DNA from 3 places in the Rhizobium sp. 05L419 genome. Region 2 is predicted to be linked to each of the others. Evidence: riboswitches for the same ligand, from Rfam matches in the RefSeq annotation. Region 2 holds a riboswitch; each other region holds the start of a gene.
The links. Region 2 has a riboswitch for cobalamin ahead of bluB (5,6-dimethylbenzimidazole synthase). Riboswitches for the same ligand answer to the same signal wherever they lie in the genome.
Positions count from the first base shown of each region.

Region 1: it holds a riboswitch for cobalamin, as region 2 does, so the genes downstream of both, cobU (bifunctional adenosylcobinamide kinase/adenosylcobinamide-phosphate guanylyltransferase) here and bluB (5,6-dimethylbenzimidazole synthase) in region 2, are expected to answer to the same signal.
Region 3: it holds a riboswitch for cobalamin, as region 2 does, so the genes downstream of both, AC1DMK_RS09300 (ABC transporter substrate-binding protein) here and bluB (5,6-dimethylbenzimidazole synthase) in region 2, are expected to answer to the same signal.

Region 1 covers NZ_JBFTOF010000002.1:282,312-290,345, forward strand. Annotated here, with positions in the region: gene cobN (cobaltochelatase subunit CobN) at 1-278, opposite strand, end outside; gene cobW (cobalamin biosynthesis protein CobW) at 288-1,337, opposite strand; gene cobU (bifunctional adenosylcobinamide kinase/adenosylcobinamide-phosphate guanylyltransferase) at 1,343-1,867, opposite strand; cobalamin riboswitch at 2,004-2,398, opposite strand; gene AC1DMK_RS03730 (chloride channel protein) at 2,647-4,437, shown strand; gene AC1DMK_RS03735 (cobyric acid synthase) at 4,434-5,888, opposite strand; gene AC1DMK_RS03740 (glycine betaine ABC transporter substrate-binding protein) at 6,445-7,440, shown strand; gene AC1DMK_RS03745 (hypothetical protein) at 7,585-7,932, shown strand; gene AC1DMK_RS03750 (entericidin domain-containing protein) at 7,940-8,034, opposite strand, start outside.
Region 2 covers NZ_JBFTOF010000002.1:30,641-38,674, reverse strand. Annotated here, with positions in the region: gene AC1DMK_RS02560 (class II 3-deoxy-7-phosphoheptulonate synthase) at 1-853, shown strand, start outside; gene AC1DMK_RS02555 (DUF1003 domain-containing protein) at 988-1,512, opposite strand; gene AC1DMK_RS02550 (LTA synthase family protein) at 1,599-3,494, opposite strand; gene AC1DMK_RS02545 (TolB family protein) at 3,784-4,617, shown strand; cobalamin riboswitch at 4,643-4,826, shown strand; gene bluB (5,6-dimethylbenzimidazole synthase) at 4,868-5,563, shown strand; gene AC1DMK_RS02535 (DUF2865 domain-containing protein) at 5,567-6,652, opposite strand; gene AC1DMK_RS02530 (NADP-dependent malic enzyme) at 6,781-8,034, opposite strand, start outside.
Region 3 covers NZ_JBFTOF010000005.1:296,647-304,680, reverse strand. Annotated here, with positions in the region: gene AC1DMK_RS09335 (DUF475 domain-containing protein) at 1-1,021, opposite strand, end outside; gene AC1DMK_RS09330 (hypothetical protein) at 1,369-1,641, shown strand; gene AC1DMK_RS09325 (hypothetical protein) at 1,656-1,877, shown strand; gene AC1DMK_RS09320 (dual specificity protein phosphatase family protein) at 1,874-2,437, opposite strand; gene AC1DMK_RS09315 (hypothetical protein) at 2,665-3,360, shown strand; gene AC1DMK_RS09310 (hypothetical protein) at 3,348-3,503, shown strand; gene AC1DMK_RS09305 (hypothetical protein) at 3,637-4,122, opposite strand; cobalamin riboswitch at 4,325-4,567, shown strand; gene AC1DMK_RS09300 (ABC transporter substrate-binding protein) at 4,819-5,835, shown strand; gene AC1DMK_RS09295 (FecCD family ABC transporter permease) at 5,832-6,872, shown strand; gene AC1DMK_RS09290 (ABC transporter ATP-binding protein) at 6,869-7,633, shown strand; gene AC1DMK_RS09285 (hypothetical protein) at 7,845-8,034, opposite strand, start outside.

The DNA of each region.
Region 1 (8,034 bases), 250 kb from region 2:
TGGAAATAGCTTGCGCCACCGAGCGCCCGCACAATGATGAGCTTGGCATGTCGTGCCGTTCGCTCGATATACGCATCCACCGACATCGGATGCTTGAGGCTCATCAGGCTCGCAATGCGCAGCGTGCGCGCCTGATGCCTGTGGCCATGCGCGGCGGCGATTGCCGAAAGCTCGGTGTCGGCGGCGGACAGGAACAGGATGTCGCCGGGAGACTGACCGAGATCGATCGCCTCCTCGCCGTCATTGATCGTTCCCTGCTGTGCCAGAAGCAGATGCATCGGTTTGCCTTATGCCAGGACTTCTATCGCCTTGCGCACCAAAGTCTCGTCCATCTCGTGCAGCCCGATCACCACCAGACGCGTGCCGCGCGCTTCATCGGGTGCCCAGGCTCGGTCGAAATAGTGATCGATACGGGTGCCAACGGCCTGCAGCTGCAGTCGCATCGGCCTCCCCGGGACATCGACGAAACCCTTGAGACGCAGTACGTCATGCTCCGCGATGATGCCCTTCAGCTTTTCAGCGAAAGCCGAGGGATCGGCAACGGGGCCGAGTTCGACGACGAAGCTGTCGAATTCGTCGTGGTCGTGCGGCGTGCCGTCCTCGTGCTCGAGTTCGTGATGGGACTTGCGGTTGACGATGTCGCCTTCGGTGCCGATGCCGAGACCAAGCAATATGCTTGCCGGCACCTCGCCGTTCTTTGCCTCGATCATGACGGGCTTGCGGGAAATGCGAGAGGCGACCTCGTCACGAACGCGGCTGAGGCTCGCGCTGTCAAGAAGATCGGTCTTGTTGAGAACGATCAGGTCGGCGCAGGTCAGCTGATCCTCGAAAAGCTCCTCGATTGGGCTCTCGTGATCGAGCGATTCGTCCTCGACGCGACGTGCTTCGACGGCATCGTGGTCGTCGGCAAAGCGACCGGCGGCAACAGCGGCGCTGTCGACCACCGTGATCACGCCGTCGACCGTGACCTGCGTGCGGATATCCGGCCAGTTGAAGGCGGCGATGAGCGGCTGCGGCAAGGCCAGGCCGGAGGTTTCGATGACAATATGGTCGGGGCGGTTTTCACGCTCCAGAAGCTTCGTCATCGTCGGGACGAAGTCGTCGGCGACCGTGCAGCAAATGCAGCCGTTGGTCAGCTCAATGATATCGTCCTCGGTGCAGTTCTCCGCGCCGCAGCCCTTCAGAACCTCGCCGTCGACGCCAAGATCGCCGAACTCGTTGATGATGAGCGCAATCCTCTTGCCGCCCGTATTGGAGAGCAGGTTGCGGATCATCGTCGTCTTGCCCGCGCCGAGAAAGCCCGTGATCACGGTCGCGGGGATCTTCTGCTGGTTCATGGAATTCAACCCTTCATTTTCAGCGGCAATCCAGCCGCGATAAAATATACACTCGCAGCTTCCGCCGCGATCATTTGGTGCAGCCGGCCGGCATAGTCGCGAAAATCCCGCGCCATGCGGTTTTCCGGCACGATGCCGAGCCCGACTTCATTGGAGACGAAGACGAGCTGGGCGCGCGCCGTCGGCAAATAGGCGGCAAGGGCGGCAAACTCCGCCGCTATGCCGCGCTCCGCCATCATCAGATTGGTAACCCACAGCGTCAGGCAATCCACCAGGATCGCCCGCTTCTCGCCATCGACAGCCTCAAGGCATCCGACCAGATCGAGCGGCTCTTCGTGGGTGGTCCAGATGTCGCCGCGATCTGCCTTGTGCTGGTCGATCCGCGCACGCATCTCGTCGTCCCAGGCGCGGCCGGTCGCGACGTAGTGGCGCTCCAGACCGCTTGCCGCAACCAGGTGCTCGGCAAAGCGGGATTTTCCAGACCGCGCACCACCGAGAACGAAGGTGGCGCCCGAAGATGAGGTGTTCATGGGAAATGCAATCCGATCTGCGGACCATGCCCGCAAGCGACCGGCAAGACGACCGCGCCATGCGATCGATAAATCTGTCTTTCAGCCATGACAACCTCCGTGCTGGCAGCGGGGACGTCGCCCCATGGGTGGGCTCTGCGCCCGGCACGATATGGCAGGTCTCCTGGCTCGCGGGTTCAGGCCGCGATCGGGGCGGGCCGGTAAACCGGTCGCCCTGATCGTGCCAGCGGATCTTCCTCGCCTTCCCGGCGGCAATCATGAAAAGGCGGACGATTCGTAGACTGAGAGGCGTCCAGCCCCGGCTAATCATGCTTGCACTACCAGTGGCTTTTCCGTCGTCTTCCCCGCCTCACCCGTCTGCACCATGCAGACAACCGGTAATGCGCATCCGACGCCGGACGGAAGACCCTGACCGCTCTACAGTCGCGGGGTCGGCTGTGATGAAAGCGCCCTGATTGGGTCCACCGCGTCACATTCCCTTTTCATCCGAAACGCTTTAGGCGATCCAGAACCATCCGTTATGGATTCATGGTTAGGCAAGCGCCAGTGCGAAGTCAATTGGCTAACCCACTTCGCATTGGATGGGAAAACCATGTCGACCACGCGCAAAGACGACTATCTCTACCGTATTTATGGTATTTTATCAGTGACTTACGCCAGAAGAAATCTGTTGCCATCGCCGGGCTTTTGTTTCAATTGCACCGCAAGCGGATGCCGTCGCCGCCGTCGCACCTCTCCCTCGCCCTTGACCGGGCTTTTGCCCGCCTAGTTTCCTTGCCATGCTCCTCAAAATCGATATGCGCCGGTTCGGCCTGCTTCACACTCTGTTGGATGTAGGACGCATGCGTGCGCTCCTGCGCCGCAGCGAAATGGGCATGGTCATCGCCGGTGCGATCGTCGGCGTCACCTCCGGCCTCGCGGTCACGGGCATGAGTCTTGTTTCCCGCGAGATGCACAGCCTGATCTTCGGCATCAGCGATGTCGAAAGGCTGAGCTCCTCCGAAATCGACAACAAGTTCCTCTTGCTTGCTGCACCCGTGTTCGGCGGCATGCTGCTCGGCCTGCTGATGTTCATCCTGGCAAAGACACGCAAGAAGCCGATGGTCGACCCGATCGAGGCGAATGCGCTCCACGGCGGACGGCTGTCGTTGACGGACAGCATCCTTGTGGCCGTCCAGAACCTGATCTCCAATGGTTTCGGCGCCTCCGTGGGGCTTGAAGCCGGCTATACGCAGCTGGCGTCGGGCATTGCCTCGAAGCTTGGGCTCAAGCTGCAGCTGCGCCGCTCGGACCTGCGTGTCCTCGTGGGCTGCGGCGCGGCAGGCGCGATCGCCGCTGCCTTCAACGCACCGCTGACGGGCGCCTTCTATGCGTTCGAACTGATCATTGGCACATATACCATCGTATCGCTGACGCCGGTCGTCGTGTCCGCTCTCGTTTCGACGCTCGTGGCGCGCCTTCTTGCCGGGAGCGATTTCGTCATCGACGTCGGCTCGTTCGGAGCCGTCATGCCCGCCGACTACGTTCCGGCGGTCCTGCTCGGCGCGTTTTGCGCAGGCGTCGGCATCCTGATCATGCAGGGCGTTGCCTTTATCGAAGAGCTCGCCCGCAGGAGCGCGATCGCCTCGCCGCTGCGGCCCGCGCTTGGCGGCGTCGTCGTTGGCCTGCTTGCTCTCGTCACGCCGCAGGTGCTGTCGGCTGGCCATGGCGCGTTGCATCTGAACCTCGACCGTGAGGTCGCCATCCCCGTGCTKGTCGGCCTTTTCCTGCTGAAGTCGTTTGCATCCGCCATATCCATCGGCTCCGGCTTCCGAGGCGGCCTGTTTTTCGCTTCCCTGTTCATGGGAGCGCTGCTGGGCAAACTGTTTGCCTACTCTGCCCCCTATTTTGCTCACGCAACTTTAACACCTGTCGTCTACGCCGTGGTGGGCATGAGTTCGCTTGCGGTCGCCGTCATCGGCGGGCCACTCACGATGACGTTTCTTGCGCTGGAAATCACCGGTGACTTCCCGATAACCGCGCTCGTGCTCGCTGCCGTACTCACCTCGTCGCTGGTGGTCCGCAGCACGTTCGGCTATTCTTTCGCAACCTGGCGTTTCCATCTGCGTGGCGAGAGCATCCGGAGTGCCCATGATGTCGGCTGGATCCGCAATCTGACCGTCGACAAGCTGATGCGCGCCGACGTGAAGACCGCCAAGGCAGGCATTTCCATGGAGGAGTTCAAGGACCGCTTTCCGATCGGCTCCGCACAGCGCGTCATTCTTGTAGAAGACAGCGGCAAATATGCCGGCTTGGTGCTGGTGCCGGAGATCTATGCAAGCCTGACCGACAGCGATGACGACAGCAACGGCCTTGACCAGTTCGTCCGCTATCACAACGACCTCCTGCAGCCGCAGATGAACGCCAAGCAGGCCGCCGCCATCTTCGACAAGACCGAAAGCGAAGCACTCGCTGTCGTCAACAATTTGGTGGAACGAACGGTGGTCGGCCAGTTGAGCGAGGCCCACACGCTGCGCCGTTACAGCGAAGAGCTCGACCGCCGCAGGCGGGAAGTGTCGGGCGAGCTCTAGCTGAGCAAGGCGCCGAGCCAACGTTCGTCAAGATAGGTTTCAAGCTCGGCGGCGATCTCGTCGAGTGCAAGCTCCACGCCTGCACGGTAGTTCCGTCTCTCGCCGACAAGGCCGAAGCTCTGCAGCAGCCTGGAACGGTAGGCGTCGCTGGAAAAAACACCGTGCAGGTAAGTCCCCGCGACCCGCCCATCGCCCGAAATAGCGCCATCAGGCCTACCGTCCACGATCGCGAACGGCCGGCCGCAATCCTCACCACGGGTTGCGCCGAGGTGGATCTGATAGCCTGAAAGCGGATCGCCGTACTCGACCGATGTCGCGGTGCTGTTGCGCACCGTCTTTTCCGGCGCCATCACGGTTTCGACAGCGAGCAGCCCGAGCCCCCGCGTTTCCAGAGCGTTTCCCTCTATTCCCCTGGGATCGTGCACCTTCAGGCCGAGCATCTGATAGCCGCCGCAAATGCCTATGACGCGCCCTCCGCGCCGCACATGGTCCGTCAGATCGGCGTCCCAGCCCTCCGCCCTCAGATCGGCAAGGTCGGCGATGGTCGATTTGGAACCGGGCAGGATGACCAACTGCGCATCGACGGGTATACGCTCGCCCGGTCGCACGAACACCAGATCGACATCCGGCTCGGCATTGAGAGGATCGAGATCGTCGAAATTCGCAATCCTGGGCAAAACCGGAACTGCTATCTTCAGTGCTCCGCCCCGGTTGCGAGCCAGCCGTTCCAGCGCCACGGAATCTTCGGCCGGCAGACGCGAGGCGGCCTTCAGCCACGGCACGACACCGAAACTGGACCAGCCCGTGAAGCGCTCGATTGCCGCGATACCATCATCGAAAAGCGATACGTCGCCGCGAAACTTGTTAATCAGGTAACCGGAAATCATCGTACGGTCTTCATCGGACAGGATCGCGTGCGTGCCCACCAGAGAGGCAATGACGCCGCCGCGATCGATGTCGCCGACGAGCACGACCGGCACCTTGGCGCGCGTCGCAAACCCCATGTTGGCGATGTCGCCCGCCCTGAGGTTGATCTCGGCCGGCGACCCCGCTCCTTCGACGATAACCAGATCGGCACCGGTGGAAACGTTGGAAAAGCTCTGCATGACGTATTCGAGCAGTTGCGGCTTGAGCCTCTGGTAATCGCGCCCCTTCGCCTGCCCCCAGACCTTGCCCTGAACGACGATCTGGCTGCCGTTTTCCGATTGCGGCTTTAGCAGTACCGGGTTCATGTGCACCGAGGATGGCACCCGTGCCGCCATCGACTGCAGCCATTGCGCCCGGCCGATCTCGCCGCCGTCATCGGCCACGGCCGCATTGTTCGACATGTTCTGCGGCTTGAACGGACGCACGTTGATACCGCGATTGGCCGCGAGCCGGCAGAGCCCGGCCACCAGCACGGTCTTGCCGACATCGGATCCGGTTCCCTGCAGCATGATGGCTTTTGTCATTGTCGCGAGCTCCCGAAACGGTCGCACCGGCCTACAACGGCCCTTCCGCATCGGTCAATCGTAACCGTTGAAAATGCGAAAGCCGCGCCGACCCGTTCGAGGTCGCGCGGCTTGCCGAAATACTCTGGCGCATTCGCCCATACATGACGAAACTCGCTTTCTCCGGGACGCACTACCTGATCCGGAGAAGCAGCGGTTGTCCCCCGCCACGCAACAACTCATAGCGTCACATCCTTACCGGAGAGTTAGTAAGCCATTAAGCAAAGATGAATTTCGCGCCTTTTTCGATTTTTGGTGATACCAAGACTGCGAAAGCGACGATTGTGGCAGAGTCACAGCGCCAACCACTTTGAAATTAACTATTTTAAATCAGCCGCTTAAAATTGCCTCCCTCGTTTCAGAAGAGCGTTGATTTCCCGATGCGAAGGGGTAGGCTCCGCTTCAAGGCGCCAGCATCGGCGTCAAAGCGACTGCAAAGAGACACGCTGCAAATGGTCCCCTGCAATCTGCGGAGCGTGTAGTCTGCCGGTGCTTGTACAAAAGCGGGAACAGAAAAATGAGAGTTTTTTGCACGTCGATCATAGTCGCGACGGGACTGTTGGGGGCAGTTGGCACAGCTGCTGCGGAAGAATGCGGCAATGTTTCCATTGCCGGGATGAATTGGCCCTCGGCCAGCATTGCCGCGAATTTCGACAAGATTATTCTGGAGACCGGTTACGCCTGCAAGGTCACGATCGTCTCCGGCGATACGAAGCCGACGCTCTTCACCATGAACGAAAAGAGCGAGCCCGACGTCGCGTCCGAATTCTGGGTGAACGGGGTGCGCGTGGAACTCGACGCGGCAGTCAAACAAAATCGCATTGTTCAGGCAGCGGAGATTCTGTCCGACGGGGCCGTTGAGGGCTGGTGGATCCCGAAATTCATCGCCGATGCAAATCCTGACATCCGCACCGCGCAGGACGCACTGAAGCATCCCGAACTCTTTCCCGCACCGGACGGCTCCAAAGGCGGAGTCTACAATTGCCCGGCCGGGTGGAGCTGCCAGATATCGACGGCGAACCTCTTCCGTGCCCTTGGCGCAGAAAACAGTGGCTTCAGTCTGATCGATACCGGTACCCCACAAGGGCTCGACGATTCGATTGCTGCTGCCTTCGACAAGAAAGTCGGCTGGCTCGGCTACTACTGGGCGCCCACGGCAATTCTAGGAAAATACGACATGACACGGCTGAGCTTCGGCGTCAGCCACGATAAGGCGGAATGGGACACTTGCACGATCGTACCGGGCTGCGCCAGGCCACAGGTCAATTCCTATCCGGTATCGCGCGCTTTCACGATTATGACGAGGGCCTTCGCCGATCGCGCAGGACCAGCCGCGAACTACCTGAAGAAGCGATCGTGGGACAACAGCACGATCAACGACGTGCTGGCCTGGCAGGACGAGCACAAGGAAAGCAACAGGGAGGCGGCGCTCTATTTCCTGCGGAACTACGCCGATCTATGGACCAAATGGGTCCCGGCAAATGTCGCGGAAAAGGTGAAGGCTGAACTGTAGCACATTCAAATCGGCCGCCTCGCGCCAGTCACGTCTGACCTTTTTGACATGGTTGTTTCCGCGCAAGCCCCGCTGGCCTATAAGCCGCACAAGCTTCGTTGGCCGACTCGCCAGTCGCGCCGTACTGACCCCAGGGAGATCTCGATGACGTCCGCCCCGTTCCCAGATCGCGAGACGATCGCTGCCAAGTTCTCAACGCTCGGAGAGCAGGAGAAGTCCTACGTTGCGCTTCTGCTTGAAAACCCCGCGCAGGACGACAATGTGATCGAAGGCTTGCACCGTCATCTGGACAACGCTGCCGGCGCTTCATTCCTGAATTCGTTGAAGCTGGAAAATCTGGGAAGGTGGGTTGGAGACGTGGCACCGCCGCGCCTCCAGATTCGCCTGATGGAAGCTGCAAAATCCAGCCAGCATCCAGCCTATGCTGCATTCCGAGCAGGGTTGACTGTCTCCGGAGGCCTCGTCAAGGCGTACCCACCGGCACAAATCTGAGGCACTCCTACCTTGCGGCGCGACCAACCGAACGCCCGGCGTCTTGCGTGGCATTCACGACGTTGGCCGTATCGCGGCCAACGCCGCGGATGGTGTTGCCGC
Region 2 (8,034 bases):
CGGCTATGCCAACCTCGAGAACGTGCATCAGTGGATGCTTGGATTCGTCAAAGACAGCCCGCAGGGCGAGCGATACCGCAAGCTTGCGGACCGTATCAGCGAAACCATGGATTTCATGAAGGCGATCGGAATCAGCTCGGAAAACAATCCGAGCCTGCGGGAGACCGATTTCTTCACCAGCCATGAAGCGCTGCTGCTCGGCTACGAAGAAGCCCTGACCCGCGTCGACTCCACGTCGGGCGACTGGTACGCGACCTCCGGCCACATGATCTGGATCGGCGATCGTACGCGTCAGGCCGATCATGCGCATGTCGAGTATTGCCGGGGCATCAAGAACCCGATCGGCCTGAAGTGCGGCCCGTCTCTGCAGGCAGACGACCTTTTGAACCTGATCGACATCCTGAACCCGACGAACGAAGCCGGCCGTCTGACCTTGATCTGCCGTTTCGGCCACGACAAGGTTGCCGAGCATCTGCCGCGTCTGATCCGCGCCGTCGAGCGAGAGGGTCGCAAGGTCGTCTGGTCCTGCGATCCGATGCATGGCAACACGATCACGCTCAACAGCTACAAGACCCGTCCGTTCGAGCGGATCCTGTCGGAAGTGGAGAGCTTCTTCCAGATCCACCGCGCAGAAGGTACGCATCCGGGTGGCATCCATATCGAGATGACCGGCAAGGACGTGACGGAATGCACGGGCGGCGCCCGCGCGGTGACCGCGGACGATCTGCATGATCGGTACCACACCCATTGTGACCCGCGCCTCAACGCCGACCAGGCGCTCGAGCTTGCCTTCCTGCTTGCCGAGCGCATGAAGGGCGGCCGCGACGAAAAGCGGATGGCTGTCAACGGTTGATCGATATCGATTGTTCGAACGCGAATGAGCCCGGCCCAGCGCCGGGCTTTTTCGTTGAAGCAGCAGTCATTCATTGCGGGCATCGGTCCCCTCGGCTCCTGGCCGGCCGCAGCCTCACCTCCCTCGTTTGGGTTTCAACTTGTCAAACGCTGCGACAGGCGCGCAATATCCTCGCGCATGGCGGCGATCTCCGTCAAAACCTGCAAATCGATCTTCTGGTGGAGAGACAGCACCTCCAACTCCGCCTTCAGATTTACCTCATAATCCTTTGCCGCCTCGAAACGATCGCGCTCGGCTTGTCGGTTCTGCGACATCATGATGATCGGAGCCTGGATGGCGGCGATCATCGAGAGGATGAGGTTCAGGAAAATGAACGGGTAGGGGTCGAAGGGTTGGGTCGTGACGACAATCGTGTTCACGACGGACCAGAATACCAGGAAAACCAGGAAGGCGGAGATGAAGCCCCAGGAACCGCCGATGCGGGCAATTGAATCAGATAGCCTTTCGCCCAGTGAAGATTCCGCCTGAAGTGCCGCGTTGATGTCGGTCGAGATGATCTTGCGCTCATGAGCCTTGGCTAGAACGCGTTTCTCGATGTCGCCCAGCTCGTCGGCGGACTTGTCGAAATGAAGGTGTACGAAGTTTGGCAGGTTATGCATGGAACGACTCCCGATACTGTATTCCTAGTTCGGGGCGAGTATTCCGTTATGCAGTGAAATTGCAATGCGACACGCAATCCACCGGCTCAGGAGCCCGGATTGCGTATCCACGCGTGCTGCGGGAAGAAGCGGTCGAGCGTCCGGGCTTTGCCGAACATGATGTCATGCTGGATATAGCGATAGTCACGCACGAGCGGATCCAGGTTTTTGGGATTGAGAACCCAGTCCGGTGAGGGCGTATTGTCGCGTGCAATGAGCTGATAGCGGTCCACGACAGCATATTTCTTCTGAACGCGGCCGAGGAAGCCGGTGTAGAATGGATGCTCGTAGCCCGCGAATTTCAGCAAATGGTAGGGCAGCAGAGAAGGGCTGATGGTGCCGATGTCCGCTTTCGATCCCTTCTTGTTCGACCAGATGACCAGCGGCGTCTCGTGCTCCTGCTTCATGACGCTGACCGATGCCTTGCGGGTTGCCACCTGGTCGGGCATGTAGCCTGTGTCCATGTAAACATTGCCGAGCGGCGGAAGATGGTCGCCCCAAAGCACGATGATGGTTTCACGCTCGCGCTTCTCGGCCCAGTCCACCAGCAACTTGAAGCTGTCGTCGGCCTCCTTGACGCCCTGTGTGTAGGTGGCAAGCGTCGCACGGTCGGCTTCCGTCAGTTTGCCTTGAATATCGATTGTGTTCTTGCCGTAGCGGTTGGCTTCGTACGGACCATGACCTTGCAGAGTGACAGCGAAGAAGAAGAAGGGGCGATCCATCCCATCCGCTTCCTGCATGATCTCCTTCATCAGGGAATCGTCGGAGGCGAATATGCCGCGCTTTTCCATCGCCGGCATAGTCTCCTCGCTGCGAAACTCCTCGAAGCCGAAATCCTTGTAGACCTCGTTGCGGTTCCAGAACCAGCCGCTGAAAGGATGCAGCGCACGCGCTGCGTAGCCTTCGCCCCGGAAGAAGGTCGCAAGCGATGGAACGTCGGTGCGGACGTACTGTTGATAGGGAATGCTGCCGTAAGGCAGAAATGCGTTCGAGAAGCCGGTCAGCGCCTCGAACTCGACATTGGCCGTCATGCCACCGAATTCCGGCGAAAAAACATGGCCGGATTGGGCTGCGCGGATATTCGGCAGCGGATCTTCAGACAGCTTCAACGTCTTCAGTCTGGTGGGATCCCAGAAGGATTCGCTCATCAGCATGATGACGTCGGGCTTCTCACGGGGGCCACTCAGATAGCCGTAGTTGCGTGCGGGAATAGCGTCGAGCGTTTGCGTGCCGAAGCCGGCGGGAGCCGCAACATCGGCCATCGGAATATTGAACATGAAGGCCAGGATAAAGCCGTTGCTGCGGTAGTTCTCCTTCTGGTCCCACATCATCGGCACGACCTGCAGACGATCGCGGATCCAGGAATACTGGGAGTAGTCCATCAGCGATGCGAAAGCCGCGATAACAGGTAGGCCGAGGCAAAGGCTTCTCGTGCGGTTCTTGCTCGACAGCTTCGGAAAGTGGCGCCAGGCAAAACGCCAGGCAAGCACGATTCCGGTGACCGAGAGCAGGATACCAACGGCAAGTGCCACGGCGGCAAACGGACGGTCGCGAACCATGACGGGCAGAAGCTCCATGATCTGCCGCCCGAAAAGTACATCCGACGGATAGAGCGGATCGGAGAGATAGTGCTGCTTCTGATTGGACACGAATGCTGGGACGAGCACTGCCGGCAGAACGATCAACGCGGACAGAAACCGCCGACCCAACACCGCGTCGAGCGACAGCATCAGCACCGTCAGCATCACGACAGTCGTCATGCCGGGACGGGCCGTCGACGTCACGAACTCCCCGACATCGGTGATAGCCCCACGTGCGATTGATTCGACCGCGACGGTCGCCAAAAGTGCTATCAATGCCGAAAGCGCTACGCTGATCGCACCGCGAAGCGCGGTCGGGCGTCCGCTTGCGCCGACACGCGTGTAAAGCGACGCGACGCGCATTGCCGCTTCAGACCTTAAGACTTGCGCGATCAACGGTGAAACTCCAGTGTCATCAAACCTTCACCGAACTGTCACATCTCCGTCATGAACGCTAGATGAACCGGTTAGGTTTCCCGCATGTATGACTTTATTGATCAAATTGCCCTCGGCGCTTTTGCGTCGATGATGCTGATTTGCGATGGGACATAGCTAGCATACGCAACATAACCGCCGAGAAGTGTCCTTGCGCGAGGGCAGGCGGTGGCGTAGTTCAGACCTTCGTTTGAATCTGAGGTCGAGGAGGCTTTACGTGCGCAGTTCCGTGGAGATCTTTAATGTCCGGACGGGTGTGTCCCGGAGTGTCTGGCAAACCGATCAACTCGTCGAAGCGCCCAATTTCTCACCAGACGGCAGCTACCTCCTGCTGAACGGGGACGGGCTTCTTCACCGTCTCGCGCTCGATGGTTCTGGGCGCGTCGAGATGGTCGATACTGGCTTCGCGATCGCGTGCAACAACGATCACGGGATTTCTCCGGATGGTTCGCGGATCGTCATTTCAGACAAGACCGAATTCGGCAAGTCGGCGATCTACGTTCTGCCTGTCGAAGGCGGCGTCCCCCGCCTGGTTACGACGAACCTTCCGTCCTATTGGCATGGCTGGTCACCGGACGGCCAGGAACTCGCCTATTGCGGCATCCGCAACGACCTCTTCGACATTTACACGATCCCGGTCAGCGGAGGCGAGGAGAAGCGCCTCACCCACGGAGAGGGCCGCAACGACGGGCCTGACTATTCCCTTGACGGCCGATGGATCTACTTCAATTCCAGTCGCACCGGTCTCATGCAGATCTGGCGCATTCATCCTGATGGGACAGGGCTCGAACAAATCACGCACGACGACTACGGCAACTGGTTCGCCCATCCGTCTCCCGGAAACGACAAGGTGCTGATCCTTTCCTATGATCCCGACGTGTTCGACCATCCGCGCGACCTGAATGTCAGGCTGCGGCTCATGGACATGGACGGCGGCAATCTGACGACACTCTTCGAACTATTCGGCGGGCAGGGAACGATCAATGTGCCCAACTGGTCACCAGACGGTGACGAGTTCGCCTATGTCAGATATTTCCCAGCGTCCGCCTGATCGATTGCGTTTGGCGGCATTTCGCGACATAGGTTGCTCGTCGGGTGCCCGCGTCAGCGCGGGAGAATCGGGAATTCGGTGCAAGACCGGAACGTGCCCAACGCTGTAAGGCTGACGTTTGCCGCTCAAATGCCACTGGCTCCGTGCCGGGAAGGCGCGGCAGGCGGGTGACCCCAAGTCAGAAGACCGGCCCGACAATCATAGACTGACCCGCGTGGACGGCGGGCGGTTGTGTTGTTGGGGATTGACGATGCGACCAGACCATTCTGGCTCTCTACCAAGAGCTGCGGCCTTTTCTGAGGACGAACGCAAAGCGGTTTACAAGGCAATTGAGACGCGACGGGACGTTCGCTCGGAGTTTCTGCCTGACATCCTGCCGGACGACGTGATCAAACGTCTCCTGGAAGCCGCGCACCACGCACCGTCCGTCGGCTTCATGCAGCCGTGGAACTTCATTCTCGTGCGCGACCCGGACGTCAAGTCCGCCGTGTGGGACGCCTTCAATCGTGCCAATCTGGAGGCGGCCGAGATGTTTTCCGGCGAACGGCAGCAGGCCTATCGGTCGCTGAAGCTGGAAGGCATCCGCAGCGCCCCGCTTGGAATCTGCATCACCTGCGATCCGGATCGCTGCGGCGACGTCGTGCTTGGACGGACGCACAATCCGCGGATGGATTCCTATTCGACGGTCTGCGCGGTACAAAATCTCTGGCTAGCCGCGCGCGCGGAAGGGATCGGCGTCGGCTGGGTCAGCATCTTCCATGAAGCCGACCTCAAGCAGATCCTCGGCGTGCCCGAGCGGGTCGAGATCGTTGCGTGGCTCTGTGTCGGCTATGTCGACCAGCTGTACGAGCAGCCTGAACTCGCCGTCAAAGGCTGGCGGCAGCGGATGCCAGTCGCAGAGCTGATCTTTGCCGATCGCTGGGGCAATGGCGAAGGGATCGAATAACCGCTACCGCTGCTGCGGTTGAGCACCCGGGGTCGATGGGTGCTTGAGGTCGATTGCCCCCTGATCGCCGGCTAGGAATTGGGGTCCGATCTGGCGGACCTTGTCGCTTTGCAGATCATAGGGCCGGTCGGGCACCTGGGATTGCGGGGCAGGCGCCGCAATCGCAGGCGCCTCCGGCTTCCGGGTCTCGATTTTGGTGATCGAGCCGTTCTTGGGCAGTTCGGTGACTGCAGACTGGTTCTTTCTCATGCGTTCGTAGTAGGCGGGGAGGTCGCAGCTGCAGGACGTTTTTTCCCCCGGCTTGCGGTTCTTGTAGACGAATGCATTCGGCATCGCGCTATAGGGCGCGCCCGTCGCCGTGGAGATCATGTCCGATGTCTCTCCGACGGAGACATCGTGATAGAAAAGCTCCGTATCGACGCCGGGACACATTTTCGCGCAAGTGTCGGCGTCGCGCGCGAAGTCCATCGAAGTCGCGTTGGAGCTGAGCGGGAAGAAGCCTCCGTCACAGGTGCGGACGCACACCGTGTTGAGATGCGAAAGGGGTTGCATACCGGATGGAACATAAGACCTTCGCCGCCCCTGGCCACCGCCGAGCGGTATGAACGTGTCGTCGCGCATCGCCTGATCGTCGATGCTCGGAGGCGGTGCATACTGGGGATCGTCGGGGAGCGACGACTCTGCGTTGCAACTGTTGGCGTCGAGTGCAGCGATCAGCTCGTTGCGCGTGCGGGTATCTTCGCTCTGCGCCCGCAGTTCGTCGCGGCGCTGCTGGAGATAGCTGATATTATCGGCCATCTTGGCTTCCGCCTGCTCGAGCTCGCCACAGAAGTCGGCGTTGTCGCCGCCGATCGTCACCATGCTGCCGGCGCTGCACCCATTACGCCGCAAATCGCTTCTGACTTTTCGAAGCTCGAGATTCTGCTCGGCGATGGCACTCGCATATTTGCGAACCTCGGGCGTGGTTCCTATCACCTGCGGCAGGTCCGCAAGACGCGCGCGCAACTCACCGCAGATCGGCGCGACTTGCGCATAAACCGGTGTCGAAAGGGCGATCAGGAGCGCAAAAGGCAAATTCCGGCGTTTCAAGGCATCGTCCCGTGGATGAGCAAATACCAGTGGATCGGGCGCACGTCCGCCGCCACTTTCCTCAGTAGCCTGTTTGTATTAACAAGCTGCCGTTGCAATTCTAACGCATTTTCCCGATCTCTGCCAACTCAAGCCGGCTGGGAAGCCTCCACGACGGCGAGCGCTGCCATGTTCACCACACCTCGGGAGGTGACCGACGGCGCCAGGATATGGGCCGGCATTGCCGCACCGAGCAGGATCGGGCCGACATGCAGACCATCGGTCATCGACTTGACGACGCCGAGCGTGATGTTGGCGGCGTCGAGGTTCGGAAATACCAGCAGGTTTGCTTCGTCGTGCAGGGTCGTATCCGGCATGACGCGCTTGCGCAACGCCTCGGAGATCGCGCTCTCGCCATGCATCTCGCCATCGACTTCCAGCTCGGGCGCACTATCACGAACCAGCTGGAGCGCTGCACGCATCTTCGTCGCGCTCTCGGATTCACGGGAGCCGAAATTCGAATGCGAGACGAGCGCGGCGCGCGGCGTGATCCCGAAGCGCCTGATTTCCTCGGCCGCCAGGATTGCAGACTCCGCGACCTCCTCGGCGGTGGGGTTGAAGGTCACATAGGTGTCGGTGAAGAAGGTGGCGCCCCGCTGCGAGATCAGCAGGCTCAGCGCCGAAAAATCACGGACGTCCTTCCGCTTGCCGATGATCTGGCGGACGTCGCGCAGGTGCTTTTCGTAGCGGCCTTCAAGACCGCAGATCAGCGCGTCGGCTTCGCCGCGCTTGAGGGCCAACGCGCCGATGACCGTCGTATTGGTTCGAACGATCGTCCGGGCGGCCTCGGGGATGACGCCGCGGCGGCCGACCAACGAGAAATAGAGGTCTACATATTCGCGGAAACGCGGATCGTCTTCCGGGTTGATCACATCGAAATCCGAAAGCGGCCGGATGCGAAGTCCGTAGCGCTGCAGGCGGGTTTCGATAACCTGGGGCCGGCCGATGAGGATCGGTTCGGCAATCCCTTCTTCCAGCAGAACCTGTGCCGCGCGCAGAACACGTTCGTCCTCGCCTTCGGAGAAGATTACGCGCTTGCGTTCGGCATTCTTCGCTGCGGCGAAGATCGGCTTCATGACAAAGCCGGAACGGAAGACGAAGCGGTTCAACTGATCGAGATAGGAATCGAAGTCGGTGATCGGTCGCACGGCAACGCCGCTTTCGGCTGCTGCCTCGGCAACGGCTGGCGCGATGCGCAGGATGAGGCGCGGATCAAACGGCGAGGGGATGAGGTAGTTCGGCCCGAAGACCGGCGTTTCGCCGGAATAGGCGCGGGCGGCGACGTCCGACGGCTCCTCGCGGGCAAGTGCCGCGATGGCGCGAACGGCGGCCATCTTCATTTC
Region 3 (8,034 bases), on a different contig from region 2:
ACCATAGCGAGATGCCGATCAGCGTTGCGCCGCCAAGGCCGGTGATGACCTCGGGGATATGCACCATCGTCTGAACATACATGATCACCGAGAGGATCAGGATGGCATAGAAGGCGCCGTGCTCGAGATAGCGGTATTCGGCAAGCGTTCCTTTTTCCACCAGCATGATGGTCATCGAGCGCACGTACATGGCGCCGATGCCGAGACCGATGGCGATGACGAAGAGGTTCTGCGTCAGTGCGAAGGCGCCGATGACGCCGTCGAAGGAGAAGCTGGCGTCGAGCACTTCGAGATAGATGAAGGCGCCGAGGCCACCCTTGGCGGCAGCGCTCATCGTCTGCTGCGAGGCATCGAGCAGACCGCCGACAACCTCGACAGCGAGGAAGGTCAGCAGGCCGTAGATGGCGCAGTGGACGAAGGTGGTGGCATCCTCCGCTTCAAGGAACGAGGAGAAGACCAGCACGAGCGCCAGTACGAGCGCGATTTCGATGCCCTTGATGGTGGCGGAGCGCGCCATCAGCTTTTCCAGCCCGGCGATCCAGTGGACGTCCTTCTCGTGATTGAAGAAGTAGTTGAGGCCGACCATCATCAGGAAGGTGCCGCCGAAGGCGGCGATCGGCAGGTGCGCGTCGTTCATGATGCGGGCGTATTCGGCAGGTTCCCGTGCCGCGAGCACAAGCGCCTCCCAAGGGCCGATCTTGGCTGCGATCGCGACGATCGCCAGCGGGAAGACGATGCGCATGCCAAAGACGGCGATGACGATGCCCCAGGTCAGGAACCGGTGTTGCCAGGCCGGCGTCATTTCCTTGAGCTTGTTGGCGTTGACGATGGCGTTGTCGAAGGAGAGCGAAATCTCCAGCACGGCAAGGACCGTACACACGAAGAAGACGGTGGCCATGCCGCCGATCGTGCCGGTGGTCTGCCAGCCGAGGGCGGCCCCCAGGATCAGGCCGAGGACGGTGACGATGAAGGCCCAGCGGAAATAGCTGAGCGAGGATTTTTGGGTGGAGGTTGGGTTCATGGCCTCACCTCGCAGCCAGAAACGCTGTTTGGATACGGGGATACGCAGGAGAAACGCGACATACCACAACGGGCATGCGCGTGAGGCATGGTGTGCTTTTTCATAGGAAAAAATCCGCCGGCTCATTTGCAGGCGGTACCGACATCACGAGAGCGCCGCAAAAACTCTCGCCAGAGGGGCCCGGCACCAGGTTGCCCCGTCAGCCGATGTCTGAGGCCGCGGGATGAGGCAAAGGTAGTGAACTTCCGCTGCCAGTCAAGGCTGGGCGGTCGGCGGCAGAGCGCTTTTCTTTGGAACCATCGAGGCCTTCAAGTCGTTGGGGTTGGGTTGAGTTGAAAAGGAGGCCCATGATGCACACTTCGACCCACGTTCCCGACAAACGCACCGAAGCGCCGGACCGAATGAAAAAGGCACGGCCGAACCGCATGAAAATGGCGCAGGTGATGCCGCCGCATCAGGTTGATCTGACGTTGCCGCCTGGCGTGCTTCACGACGTCCATGTCCCCGCCCATGTGAGCGGTGCAGACCTGTCGCGCGGCGGCCCACAGCCTGCCGCAGACGAGGATGGAACGATTGCGAAAGCCCAGCCGCTGACACGGGCCGCTGGCGTTGGCCAATGATTGGCGAGAGACACATGAAGACAGATTTGGTGCCGCAGGACGTATACATGAAACACGAGAACGAGTGGCAGGCGCTACGCCAGGCTGCCGAAAACCGGATCGATATCGGATCGAGAGATCAGATGGGTCATATCAACGCTCCGGCCCTCAAGCCGGCTCGGCAGCAGAGGTTCCAAGCCATATCGAGCAGTCCCGTCTCGTCGCGGCCGCTCGGCTTTCGATCATCCGGTGATTAGAAACCGATGGTTTCCTCGAATTCATCCCAGGAACGGTAGACCGCATAACGGCTGAAACCGGGTATCGCGAAATGCCCGAAATAGGGGCTCAGTTGAAATTCGGCGAATGCCTCGCTGCGCTTGCTAACTGCCCCTACATAGATTGCCGCCGCCAGGCCGGTGCGGTTTGCGCCGTGTTCGCAGTGGATGAGAAGCGGTTTCGGCGCGTCGGCCATCAGCTGGGCCAGCCGGGTTGCTTCCTCGACCGGCAGATCGTTGGACGAAGAGATCGGAAAATCAATCAGTGTTATGCCGTTTCTCGCCGCTGCCTGTGCCTCCTGCTCGTACCAGTCCGTCCGTTTCTCGTCGCGCAGGTTGAGGATCGCCTTGATGCCGTAGGTATTGGCATAGGTCTGGATGTCGGACCCACTCGGTTGTGCGGAGCGGTAGAGCTCACCTGGGATGACTTCGTGAAAATTGCCGGACAGCTGTTCAACTCCGGCATGCGCAAGGACCAGCAAGCCGGCTGCGCCGACGAGCCGGATTGGCCACTTCAGAATTGAAAAAAGCCCGAGTGTCATACTCTCATCCGCAAACCAATTTCGCCTCGCCCCTCACATGGCGCACGCGGGCCTGGCGTGCCAGCGTTTCAAAAACAAATGTTCGTGATGTGTCCTCCCGACACGCCAAATGGCGCGATTGTGTGACGACGGGCTTTTTAAAAAAACTTGCCGGTGCCAAACGGCATTCGCCAACCTTTCCGAAAGGATTGCGCGGCGATAATCCGCCGATCACGGGATTCGGACACATGGCCAAGACAGCGACACGCCGCCGCAAATCATCGACACGGTCAAAAGGCAGGGGAGGCGGAAGCGCTCTCCCCTGGGCCATCATCGGCGCGATCGCCGTTGGCGGCATCGCGGTCTACGACAACTGGAAGAGCGTGAAGCCCATGCTGGCGGCGCATGCCCCCGCGCCCGCCGCCACGCGCCCCGTCACCGTTGCGAAAAGCGAGCCGGCACGCGATGCCGGGCCGAAACAGACCGCCTCGATCTCCGCGGTCTCGCGCGTGCTGCCTCCCGCTGCGATTCCCATCCCGGCAAAGGCGCCGGCCGCACCTGAAAAGGCGGTACCCGTTTCGGTTTCCCCGGCACAGACGCAGGCCGCGAAGGCGGCATTCGGCTATTGCGGACAGGGCGAGCACATCAACTGCGTCGCCGATGGTGGCACCTTCTGGTACAAGGGCGAGAAGATCGTCATTGCCGATATCGTCAGCCCGGGCATCGACGATGCGCGCTGCGACGGTGAAAGACGTATCGGCTTTGCCGCCAAACTGCGGCTCTTGAACATCCTCAATGCCGGATCCTTCGCGATGAACCCGGCCGGGCAGCCTGGCAAGGCCGGAGCGCCGCGCGTCATCTCCCGCGACGGGCGGTCGATCGGCGTGCAGCTCATCGACGAAGGCCTCGCCCGCAAGCCGGGCAGCGGCGCGTGGTGCGCTTGATCAGCCGCCTGATGGCGCAGCTGCTGTCGCGCATCGAACGCGATGGCCTCGTCCAGCGGCTCCCCGATCCCAAGGACGGACGGAGCCGCCTGATCACCCTGACAGAGCAGGCAGAGGAGCGCCTTCCCGGCGCGCAATCCTGATGGAAGGCAACCGGCAGGCATTGTCGGGCTTCACGGACGAGGAAGTCGACACGCTTCTGAAGCGGCTGAACCAGAATCTGGACGCCAACGCGGGCGATCCGACGGCGGGGTAGGCATCCGTATCCCGTTGACGCTACTTCTGCTTCGGCGACTTGCCGTTGGTGCGGAAGTTGCCGGCAAAGGCGGTATCGGCGCTCTTGGCCGTGCATTCGATGGCGACCGGCTTACCGCCGTAGGGGTTGCCCATCGTGCAGGTGCCCGTCACCTTCACCTGGCCGGTCATCTTCTGACCGACGCCGGTGACGACGAGGCTGAGGGGCAGGCTGACGTTGCCGGCGGATGCCGGCTTGATCTTCGTGCCGTCGCCCTGGAAACCGAGCATCTTGCCGCCGGAGGTGAAGATCAAGGTGACCTGGCCGTTGATCAGCGTCACGCTGGCGATTTCGCCCTGGCACTCCTTCGTCGCATCGACCTTGCCGACCACGAGCTTGGCGCATTTGCCGGCAAGCGTCAGCGCGCCCGGCGCGCCGGGGAAATTCTGGGGTGCGGCATTGGCCGTCGAAGCAAGCGCCGTTGCAAACAGCAAAGCCGTGGCCAGAGTTAGCAGTTTCACCTTCATACCTCGCAAGCGGTCCAGTGGCGGCGCGCCGCGAACGGGCGCCTCTCATGAGCAGTGCCATGCCATCCTTCTGTGTCCGAAATTGGTCGAATCAGCGGTCTGGCCGCGTCACTTCTGGCAAGGCTCGATGGAGAATGGAAGCCATGTGGCGTTTTCAGGCTGAACATCATGAGCCGTTCGGCTTGACCTTGTCATACGGCGTGGCTTAACTGCGCCCGACGGTTCCCCGACGATGACTCCGAGGGGATTAATAGGGAACACGGTGCGGACGACCCAACAAGGGACCAAGACCGTGGCTGCCCCCGCAACTGTAAGCGGATTGCCGATCATCCCAGTGGCGCCCTTTTCGGGCGCCATGCCACTGCGTGACACTCGTTTGCGCGGGAAGGCAGATGAGACGCATATATTCGCGAGCCAGGAGACCTGCCGTCGAAGATAGATCCAATCAACCGGGCGGGGATGCCCGGAACAGGAGCGAGCATGATCGATCTCGACATCGGTGCGAACCGCGTGGCCGTCGCCAATCCCAGGCTTGATTGGGCCATCCATCTTTAGCAACGGCTGACGCAAATCTGCGTCCCGACGCATGGACCGAGGTCCGGCGCCGGGCGGCAGCTGCGAACCCGTCTTCACCCTCGCGTTTCCCGCCCGATCGGCGGGCGCGACGCGTTTTCCTCCATTCTACAAAGGCACTCCATGCGTCACATGCTTCAATCGTTCAGTCTCGTCCTTTTCGTCGCCGGGCTGTCGGCTCCCGCCATGGGCGCGACCCAGTATCCTCTCGCGCTTTCCAATTGCGGCCGGACCGTCACCTTCGACAAGGCACCCGGCAGGATCGTTTCGATCGGCCAGGGCATGACCGAAATTCTCCTTTCGCTCGGTCTCAAGGACAATATCGCCGGCACGGCGGTCTGGGTCGGGCCGGTCCTGCCGCAGTTTGCCGCCGACAACCAGACCATCAAGCGTCTCGCCGACAATGACCCGAGTTTTGAATCCGTCGTTGGCCAGGAGCCCGACCTGGTTGCCGCGGAATTCGAGTGGCATGTCGGCCCCCAGGGCTCGGTCGGCAAGCGGGAGCAGTTTTCCGAGCTCGGCATCAACACCTATATCGCGCCCGCCGATTGCGTCGCGAAGGTCAACGCCGATGGTGGAGACGGCGTGCGCAAGGAGCTCTTCACGATGGAGCTGATCTATCGGGAGATCGGCGAACTTGCCGAAATCTTCGACGTCACGGACCGTGGCGACGCGCTGGTTGCAGCCCTGAAGGCGCGCGAGGCGAATGCGGCAGCATCGATTGCCGACGCCGGCGGCAGCAAGCTCCCCGTCGTCTTCTGGTTCTCCAGCAAGGAGGTGAACGGCGACGCCTTCATTGCCGGCAAGAACAGTGCGCCTGCCTATATCCTGAAGGCGATCGGTGCCAGAAACGTCGTGACGAGCGAGGAGGAGTGGCCGCTGGTCGGCTGGGAAACGATCGCCGAGGCCAACCCCGCGATCATCGTGATCGCGACCATGGACCGCCGCCGCTACGCTGCCGATGACCCGGCGGTGAAAATCGACTTCCTCGAAAAGGACCCGGTGACGAGCCAGCTCGAGGCGGTGAAAGGAAGGCGCTTCGTGATGATGGATGCGCAATCGATGAATCCGACGATCCGCACCATCGACGGGATCGAGGGTCTGGCAAAGGGCATCAAGGCCTTCGGGCTGAGGCAGTGAGCTCCGGGATCGCTGTTTGCGGCAGGTGGTGGGTGCTGAGTGCGCTCATTGCCGTCTCTCTGGTCCTTCTCGCCTTCATGATCAGCCTTGCCGTCTCGATCGGCGAGATCGCCATTCCGCTGCCGACCACGGCAATGGCCGTCGCCAACCGGGCTTTCGGCACGGCGTTCGAGCTCAGCCGCATCCATCAGGGCATCGTGTGGGACTACAGGCTGAGCCGCGCACTCGTGGCGGCAAGCGTGGGAGCGGCGCTGGCGCTCTGCGGGGTGATCCTGCAGGCGCTGCTCCGAAACCCGCTGGCGGAGCCCTACGTGCTCGGCATATCGGCCGGCGCCTCGACGGGGGCCGTGGCCGTCATGATCCTGGGGCTCGGCTATGGGGTGCTGACGCTGTCGTCCGGGGCATTTATCGGCGCGGTCATCGCCTTCCTGTTCGTCGCGCTGCTGGCGGCGGGAACGGGCGGGCAGAACGACCGGGTCGTGCTCTCCGGTGTGGCGGGCTCGCAGCTCTTCAATGCGCTGACATCCTATATCGTTACGACATCGGCCAATGCCGAGCAGGCCCGCGGCGTCATGTTCTGGCTGCTCGGCAGTCTTGGCGGCGTGCGCTGGCCGGATGTGTATCTGGCGGCGCCGATCGCCGGCGCCGGCTTTGTCCTATGCATGTTCCATGCCCGAGCGCTCGATGCGTTCGCCTTCGGTGCAGACAGCGCCGCAACGCTCGGCATCCCGGTCCGCAGGGTCCGCATCGTGCTGCTGGGGCTGACCGCGCTGATGACAGCCGCCGTCGTCAGCATCGTCGGCTCCATCGGCTTTGTCGGGCTGGTCGTCCCGCATGCGGCGCGTTTCATCGTCGGTCCCGGACACCTGCGGCTGCTGCCGGCGGCAACGCTGATGGGGGCAATCTTCATGGTCGGGGCAGACATCGTCTCGCGCATCATCATTCCGCAGCAGATCCTGCCGATCGGCGTCGTCACGGCACTGTTCGGCGCACCGGCCTTTGCGGTCATTCTTTACCGCGCGAGGAGCGTGACATGAGCATTTCAGCAAGTGAGGTCCGCTGGTCGGCGGGCAACAGGATGGTGGTCGATGGCGTCAGCATCGAGGTGGCGCCGGGCAGGACGCTCGGGCTGCTCGGTCCGAACGGATCCGGCAAATCCAGCCTGCTCAGGCTGATGTGCGGATTGCGCCATGTAAAGAGCGGTGTCATCCGTCTCGGCGATACCGACATTGCCGGGATGCGGCGCATCGACATCGCGCGGCGCGTCGCCTTCGTCGAACAGCAGACCGGCACCGACGCACAGCTGACTGTCGCCGACGTCGTCCGTCTCGGCAGGACCCCGCATCGCGGGCCGATCGCGCCGTGGGCTGAGGGCGATGAGCTTGCCGTCACCAGTGCGCTTGTGCAGGTCGGCATGGCGGATCGTGCGGCCCAGGCCTGGCATACGCTGTCGGGCGGCGAGCGGCAGCGGGTGCAGATCGCCCGCGCGTTGGCGCAGACCCCGAGCGAACTTCTGCTCGACGAGCCGACCAACCATCTGGACATCCAGCATCAGCTCGAAATCCTCTCGCTGGTTTCCAGGCTGGACGCCACCAGCATCGTGGCACTTCACGACCTCAATCTGGCAGCGATGTTCTGCGACAGTCTCGCCGTTCTTCACCAGGGCAGGGTGGTGGCAGCAGGGGGCCCGGACGAGGTTCTGACCGAGACCCTCATCCGCGACATCTTCGGCGTCGCGGCACGCGTGGCGCGCTCGGATTTTCACGGGCGGTATCACGTGCAGTACCGGATCGAGTGATCGTCAGCGGTCGGGGAAGGAGTTGGCATCTGGCGCAGAGCGGCACTTGCTTGCGCCAGAAAATCAGCTCGCCAAACCCCGAAAGGATCCATCGCCGGCAGACAATCTTTTGGGTTAGTAGAGCTTTTCTGACCTCGGTGACGATCTTATCGCCGACACTGCCGGGGGCGTCGAGCTCCGGCAAGGCTTGCAGCAGCTCATGTTCCTGAGGCTACGGTGTGATCAGAGCGAATGGAGGTGGTGGGCCTTCCGTGCCGAGCAACCGCGCCCCGAATTCGACCTCAAGGCTTTCGATCAGGTGGGTTTCCTCGGCCGTCAGATCGTCCTGGTAGATGAACCGCCAGTTGGCCCGATATAGGCTCCACGCGGTTTCCCGATCGATGGGAGCCGTCTTGCTCCTG